Linked DNA regions of Natronosporangium hydrolyticum. The protein of the gene in region 1 interacts with the protein of each later gene in a pairwise test. Links are inferred from orthologs where the notes say so. Each region holds a gene or a part of one and is shown in the gene's direction. Other genes may lie near its edges.

Evidence for each region. The genes of interacting proteins can lie anywhere in the genome.
Region 2: the proteins of ftsZ (region 1) and rlmN interact in binary tests that used the Escherichia coli proteins (3 or more experiments, as listed by UniProt). The link is inferred for Natronosporangium hydrolyticum from one-to-one orthologs.

The regions. Positions count from the first base shown.
Region 1 is NZ_CP070499.1:1,967,414-1,971,217, forward strand. What follows is about bases 54-2,818. They hold ftsZ (cell division protein FtsZ), read left to right. Parts: upstream 54-766; coding sequence 767-1,870; downstream 1,871-2,818. Other genes in these bases: JQS43_RS08775 (cell division protein FtsQ/DivIB), read left to right, coding at 54-622; JQS43_RS08785 (YggS family pyridoxal phosphate-dependent enzyme), read left to right, coding at 1,867-2,604; JQS43_RS08790 (cell division protein SepF), read left to right, coding at 2,683-2,818. In the rest of the region: more of JQS43_RS08775, read left to right, coding at 1-53; more of JQS43_RS08790, read left to right, coding at 2,819-3,399; JQS43_RS08795 (YggT family protein), read left to right, coding at 3,451-3,753; JQS43_RS08800 (DivIVA domain-containing protein), read left to right, coding at 3,802-3,804. UniProt on the Escherichia coli protein: Essential cell division protein that forms a contractile ring structure (Z ring) at the future cell division site. The regulation of the ring assembly controls the timing and the location of cell division.
Region 2 is NZ_CP070499.1:4,062,209-4,066,190, reverse strand. What follows is about bases 716-3,658. They hold rlmN (dual-specificity RNA methyltransferase RlmN), read left to right. Parts: upstream 716-1,558; coding sequence 1,559-2,758; downstream 2,759-3,658. Other genes in these bases: JQS43_RS18195 (DivIVA domain-containing protein), read left to right, coding at 2,762-3,658; JQS43_RS18205 (phosphatidate cytidylyltransferase), read left to right, coding at 716-1,521. In the rest of the region: frr (ribosome recycling factor), read left to right, coding at 11-568; more of JQS43_RS18205, read left to right, coding at 568-715; more of JQS43_RS18195, read left to right, coding at 3,659-3,982.

The DNA.
Region 1 (3,804 bases):
TACAGCGATGCTCGCGGGTTGGCTCCTGTGGGGAACGTCGCTGCTGGGGGTGCGTTCGGTCGAGGTGGCCGGCGCTGACCTGGTCGCTGCCGAGGAGGTGGTGGCGGTGGCCGGGGTGGATCGCCGGACGCCATTGTTGCGGGTCCGGGAGTCCGACGTCGTCGAACGGGTCGGGCAGTTGCCGGCGGTGGCGTCGGTGCAGGTGCATCGTCGGTTTCCGGACACCGTGGTGATCGAGGTGGTGGAGCGGGAGCCGGTCGCCGCGGTGTCGACCGGTGGGGAGTTCGCCTTGGTCGACGCGGAGGGGCTGCTGTTTCATGAGGTGCCGCGGGCGCCGGCGGGGTTGCCGGAGGTGGTGGTATCCGACACCGGTGACGCTGGCGAGCAGATCCGGTCGGCGCTGACGGTGCTTGCGGCGTTGGCACCGCCGTTGCGTGAACAGCTGTTGACGGTGACGGTTACCGGTCCGGTCAGTATCGAGCTGGAGCTCTCCTCAGGCTGGACGGTGATCTGGGGTGATGAGCACGATAGCGAACTCAAAGCCCGGGTGGTGGCTGCACTGCTGGACCAGGAGGGTGAGATTATCGATGTGAGCGCGCCGCAGGTGGTCAGCGTACGCTGATTCAAAAGTCCGACACGCCGGGAGCGTGGTGCCCGGCTCTGGCGGGCCCGGCGCCTACGCTGCGTGAGAAGGTTGACTTTACTGTTGGCCTCTAGTAGAGGGTGGTAGCTTGCGAGTCGCCTCGATCGAAGGGAGGGCTGACCGATGACGCATCCGCACAACTACCTCGCGGTCATCAAGGTCGTCGGCATCGGCGGTGGCGGCGTCAACGCCGTGAACCGAATGATCGAGGTGGGACTCAAGGGGGTTGAGTTCATCGCGGTCAACACCGATGCCCAGGCATTGTTGATGAGCGACGCCGACGTCAAGTTGGACGTGGGCCGGGAATTGACCCGTGGGCTGGGGGCGGGTGCTGATCCGGATGTCGGCAAGCACGCCGCCGAGGATCACCGCGACGAGATCGAGGAGGTGCTCAAGGGCGCCGACATGGTCTTCGTCACGTGCGGTGAGGGCGGCGGCACCGGTACCGGTGGCGCTCCGGTGGTGGCCAATATCGCCCGTAAACTCGGCGCGCTGACCATCGGCGTGGTGACCCGTCCGTTTTCGTTCGAGGGTAAGCGGCGCCAGGTGCAGGCGGAGACCGGCATCGACGAGCTGCGCAACCAGTGCGACACGCTGATCGTGATCCCTAACGACCGGCTGCTGGCGCTCGGGGACCGCAGCATGAGCATGATGGACGCGTTCCGGCAGGCGGATCAGGTGCTGCTCTCGGGTGTCCAGGGCATCACCGACCTGATTACCACACCGGGTCTGATCAACCTCGACTTCGCCGATGTGAAGAGCGTGATGAGCGGGGCCGGCAGTGCGTTGATGGGGATCGGCGGGGCGCGGGGCGACAGCCGGTCGGTGGAGGCGGCGGAGGCCGCCATCTCCAGTCCGTTGCTGGAGCAGAGTATGGACGGCGCCCGGGGCGTGCTGCTGTCTATCGCCGGCGGCTCGGACCTTGGGCTCTTCGAGATCAACGACGCGGCTCAGTTGGTTACCGACGCGGCCCACCCGGAAGCGAACATCATCTTCGGGGCGGTGATCGACGATGCCCTCGGCGACGAGGTCCGGGTGACGGTGATCGCCGCCGGGTTCGACGGCGGCACGCCCGCGTATAAGCCGGCGGAGCCGCGTAAGCCCGCCACGCCGCCGGAGCCGCCGACCTCGGCCCCGCCAGCGGCGCCGACCTCGCCGCCGCCGACGGCGCGTCGGGTGTTGTTCGACGACGTCGATGTGCCCGAGTTCCTCAAGAACGGATCGTGAGTACGCTCCGGGAGGATCTCGACGCGGGGGGTGACCCTCGGCTCGCCGAGTTGTCGGCGTCCCTGGCGGCGGTTCGGGAGCGGATCGCCGAGGGGGCCCGGGCGGCTGGCCGGGATCCCGCTGAGGCGACGCTGATCGCGGTCACGAAGACATATCCGGCCGCGGATGTGGTTCGGTTGGCCCGGCTCGGGGTAACCGACATTGGTGAGAATCGGGACCAGGAGGCCGCGCCGAAGGCCGCCGAGACCGCGGCCGTCGGTGCGTCGGTCCGGTGGCACTTCGTCGGGCGGTTGCAGCGCAACAAATGCCGTTCGGTGGCGCGCTACGCCGATGTCGTGCACACCGTCGACAGTGTGCGGCTCGCCGGGGCGCTCGCCGCGGCCGCCGCTACGGAGCGGGTCGAGCCGCTCGAGGTGCTGGTCCAAGTGAGCATCGACGATGATGAGTCACGGGGCGGGATTTCGCAGGCCGGGCTGCCGGCCGTAGTGGCGGCGGTGGTGACCGCCTCGTCGCTGCGGCTGCGGGGGGTGATGGCGGTGGCGCCGATGTCGTGGTCGCCGACGGAGGCGTTCGGTCAGCTTGCCGACATCGCATCCCGGTTGCGGGCGGAGCATCCGGCGGCGACCATGGTCTCTGCCGGGATGAGCGGGGACCTTGAGGCTGCGCTCGCCTGTGGAGCGACACACCTACGGATCGGCTCCGCCTTGCTCGGAAAGCGTGACAGCCTGCGGTAACCTGAGCTGGGCGGCCAAATTACACGGGTGTCATTCCGGGTTCGCGGGGGAACGGTCGCTCCGGACGGAGGGTCAGCCATGAGCGCACTGCGAAAGGCGGGGGTGTGGCTCGGTCTCATCGAGGATGAGAGCGACGCGTACGACGAGCGTGAGTTCACCCAGGCCGGCCGTGACCGTGCCCGGCCGCGGCGTACAGAGTCCGCGGCGGAGTACGACGATGACTACGGGGACGAGGACGAGGCACCGCCCTCCCGTTCGCGGGAGAGTCTGTGGCCCGCGGAGCGGGCACCAGAGCGGGCGTCTGAGCGCGCCCCCGAGCGGGCCCCGGAGCGGTCCGCTGACCGGGGTGGAGCCCGCCGACCGGAGCGGAGTGAGGAAGCTCGCAGCAACGTGCGTTCGATCACGCGGGAGTCGGCGAGCCGTGACGGCGGCGTGAGTCACCTCACCCGGGACAACCTCGCATTGGCGCCGTCACCGGTCGTGCCGAACGAGCGCGCCGCCAGCGAGGAGGAGCGGCGTTACCAGATCACGACGCTGCATCCGACCACGTACCGGGAGGCGCGCACCATCGGCGAACACTTCCGGGAAGGCACTCCGGTGATCATGAATCTCACCGAGATGGAGGAGGCCGATGCCCGCCGGCTGGTGGACTTCGGTGCCGGTCTGGCGTTTGGACTGCGCGGTACTATGGAGCGCGTGACGAACCGGGTGTTTCTGCTTTCGCCGGCAAATGTCCACGTCACCGCGGAGGACAAAGCCAAGATCGCGGAGGGTGAGTTCTTTCACCACCGGTGAGTCCGCCACCAGCTCCGCCTAATCCGAACGAGGGATGTGCCAGTGGGCTTCGTGCTTGTGCTGCAGGTGGTTTATGTCCTGCTGTACCTGTTCCTCCTCCTACTGTTCGCCCGGTTTGTGATGAGTTGGGTGCTGGCTTACTCGCGGCGGTGGCAACCCGGTCGGGGGGCGGCCGCGACGATGGAGTCCGTGTGGACCGTCACCGATCCGCCCCTCAAGGCGTTGAGGCGGGTGATCCCACCGTTGCGGATTGGTAGCGTGAGCATCGACCTCGCCGCCCTGGTGCTGCTGGTTATGCTGTTCGTGTTGTTCGCCGTGGTAGGGAGCCTGATCGCCGGCCTGAGCAGCGCTTAGGCAGGTGGCCAGCGGTCTGCGCCGCCGCACTTGACCGGAGGAGTTTCGATG
Region 2 (3,982 bases), 2.1 Mb from region 1 along the record:
AGGAGAGAACGTGATCGACGAGGCACTCTTCGAGGCTGAGGAGAAGATGGAGCGCGCGATCGCGCACGCCAAGGAGGAGTTCGGTGCGATCCGGACCGGCCGGGCGAGCGCGGCGATCTTCGCAAAGATCATGATCGACTACTACGGATCGCCGACCCCGCTGCCGCAGCTGGCGTCGATCGGCACTCCCGAACCGCGAATGGCGATCATCAAGCCCTACGACACCTCCCAGATCGCGGCGGTGGAGAAGGCCATCCGGGATTCCGACCTCGGTGTCAATCCCAGCAACGAGGGCGCCCAGTTGCGGGTGGTGCTGCCGCAGATGACTGAGGAACGCCGGCGCGAGATGATCAAGAAAGCGCGCGGCAAGGCAGAGGACGCCAAGATCTCTATCCGCAACATTCGCCGGAAGGCCAAGGAGGAGATCGACCGCCTGGTCAAGGAGGGTGAGGTCGGCGAGGACGAGGGCCGGCGCGCGGAGCGGGAGCTGGAGGAGATCACCCATCGGCAGGTGGGGCACGTCGACGAGATCCTCAAGCACAAGGAAGCCGAGCTGCTCGAGGTCTGATGGGCGACCTCTCTGGGGCGTCCGCGGGCGGAGCGCCGCTGCCACCGCAGTCTGGATCCGACCCGCTGCCGAAAGCTCCCCCCTCCGCACCCCACGCTGCTGATGCTCCGCCGAGCGGCGGTGGCTCGGACCAACCATCGCCGGCCCAGCCGCGCGCCGGACGTAACCTCCCCGCGGCGTTCGCGGTCGGCGGCGCACTCGCGGTAGCGGTCCTCGCGTCGCTGCTGGTGTGGCGGCCCGCGTTCCTGGTCGTGGTCGTGGCCGCGGTAGCGGTCGGCACCTGGGAGACGACGCGGGCGGTGCAGACTACGGGGGCGAGGCCGCCGCTGGTGCCGCTGCTCGTCGGCGGCGCGGTGATGTCGGCCGTGGGTTGGTTCATCGGCCCCGCCGGTTTGACGCTCGGACTACTCCTGACCGCTGCGGGCATCTTCGCCTGGCGGCTGGCCGCCGGCCCCGACAACTACCTACGGGATGTCGGCTCGGCCTTCATGATCGCGGTCTATGTCCCCTTCCTCGCCGGCTTCGCCGCCCTGCTGGGGGCGGCAGACGACGGCCACTGGCGGGTGCTGGTGACGCTGGCGGTGGTGGTGCTGTGCGACACCGGTGGCTACGTCGCCGGGGTGTTCTTCGGACGGCACCCGCTCGCCCCCCGGGTCAGCCCGAAGAAGTCTTGGGAAGGGTTGGTCGGGTCACTTTTGGCGGCGGCGACTGGGGGAGCGGTCGGTCTGTGGCTAGCCTTCGGAGTCGGCTGGTGGTGGGGCGCTCTGTTCGGCTTGCTCGTCGCGGGCGCCGCGGTGCTCGGCGACCTGACCGAGTCGGTGCTGAAGCGTGACTTGAAGGTGAAAGACATGAGTGGCCTGCTGCCCGGACATGGTGGCCTGATGGACCGGCTCGATTCGATCCTCTTCGCCGCGCCCGCTGCATACCTGCTACTGAGTGTTGTGGCCCACTAAGCTGCCCGAGCATTGCCATGCGAGACTGGATAACGCCATGAACTCCCTCCCTGTCGTCGCGCTACCCACCGAGCCGGTCGAGGTCACCGGCTCGGGGTCGCCGGTTGCCCGGTCGAGCCCTGCTCCGAGACAGGTCCCCCGGCACCTGGCAGATCTTGCGATGCCGGAGCGTCGGGCCGCCGCAGCGGCGCTGGGGGAGCCCGGCTTCCGGGCCGGTCAGGTGTCGCACCATTACTTCGGGCGGTTGGTGCGGGATCCGGCCGAGATGACCGACCTGCCTGCCTCGGCCCGCGACCGGCTCGTCGAGCACCTGTTGCCCTCGCTGCTCACCCCGGCCCGGGAGCTGGCCTGCGACGGCGGCACCACCCGCAAGACGCTGTGGCGGCTGGTCGACGGCGCGATGGTGGAGAGCGTGTTGATGGCGTACCCGGACCGGGTGACCGCCTGCGTCTCCAGCCAGGCCGGCTGTGGCATGGCCTGCCCCTTCTGCGCGACCGGTCAGGCTGGCCTTACCCGTAATCTGACCACCGCCGAGATCGTGGACCAGGTGGTCTCGTTGGCGGGGAGCGCCGCCAGGGAGCTGTCCCAGCGCCTCTCGCACGTGGTCTTCATGGGGATGGGTGAGCCGCTGGCGAACTACTCCCGGCTGGTGGCGGCGCTGCGTCGGCTCGCAGCGCCCCCGCCGGAGGGGCTCGGCCTGTCACATCGGCATCTGACCGTCTCGACCGTGGGGTTGGTGCCGGCGATGCGCAGACTCGCCGCCGAAGACCTGCCGGTGACGCTTGCGATCTCACTGCATGCCCCCGATGATGAGCTACGTGATGAGCTGGTGCCGGTCAACCGGCGGTGGCGGGTCGCCGAGGTGCTGGATGCCGGCTTCGACTATGCGGCTCGCAGCGGGCGACGCCTCTCCATCGAGTACGCAATGATCCGGGACGTCAACGATCAACCCTGGCGAGCCACCCGGCTCGGTGAGCTGCTCGCCGGCCGGCTGGCGCACGTCAATCTGATTCCGCTCAACCCCACTCCGGGTAGCCGGTGGGACGCCAGTTCGAAGCCGGTGGAGCGGGAGTTCGTACGCCGGCTGCGGTCGGCCGGGGTGGCGACGACGGTGCGCGACACCCGCGGTCGCGAGATCGACGGCGCTTGCGGCCAATTGGCGGCGACGTCCGGAGACCAAGCAGGTGTGGAGACACGGGGGGACTCGGCGGGGGTGGCGACGCATGGAGAGGTTTGATCAGTGACCAGTCACGGACAACGGTTCCGGCGGCGGGCGCTGCGCCGCGGATACAAGGTCGATGAGGTCGATGCCTTCCTCGATCGGGTGGAGGACACCCTCGAGGGTGAGCCGGTCGAGGCGCCGGTCAGCGCGCAGGAAGTCCACGATGTCGTCTTCCGGGTTCGGTTCGGCGGCTATGACGAGTGGCAGGTGGATCTGCACCTGGACCGCGTCGAGCGGCAACTAGCGGAGTTCGAGGAAGGGGCCGAGCCAGAGCCGGACGGTCCGTACGGCCCGGATCCGCGCATGGTCGGCGGCCCGGACCGGATGGGTCCACCCGACTCGGGTCCGCCTGACCGCATGGGCTCGCCTGACCGCTTGGGCCCGCCGGATCGGATGGGGCGGCCAGAACACGCGGGCCACCCTGCCGAGCACATGGGCGGTCCGCCGGATCGGGTCGGTCCGCCGGAGCAGCGGATGCCGATGCCCGGTGGCCCGCCGCACTCGCCGGCCCCGAGACCTGGCCCACATGGGCCCGGCGGACCCGGCGGACCTCCCAGTCATGCGGGCGGACCGCCGAGCCACGGCGGCCAGGGCGGCTTCGGCGGACCTGGCGGGCGCGGGCCGCAGGGGCAGGGCCCTCAGGGCCATGGCGGCCCGCCGGGGCATGGTGGCCCACACGGCCAGGGCCCACAGGGTCAGGGCGGCCCGCCGGGGCATGGTGGCCCGCCGGGACATGGCCCACAGGGGCATGGTGGGCCCCCACCCGGCCGCGGCGGTTACCCCGAGCCCGAGCCGTACGGCCAGTACGACGAGCCGACCACCTTCGGGGGTGGGTTCGAACCGCGTACCCCCGGCCGGCACGCTCCGCCGCCCGGGCAGATGGACGACATGACCAGCGAGATGCGCTTTGACGAGCCGCCGGGCGGGCCGGCCGGGCGGTCGGGAATCCCGGGGCACAGCTCCGGCCCGCCTGCCGGTCGGCCATCCGGTGGCCGTCCCCCCGCGCACGGCTCGGGTGGGCCGCCCAGCTCCGCGCCACCACCGATGACTCCTCGCAGCCCGGGGCCGATGGGAGCCGCTCCGATGGGCGGCGGCGGCCACGATGGGCCGCCGGTCTCCGGGCCGGCCTCCGCTGATCTGCGACGCCTCGACGAGCTGCGGCGGGGGTTCCAACCTCGGCGGTTCGGCAGCGGCTATGACCGGGGCCAGGTGGACAGCATCTTCGAGCAGGCGATGGCT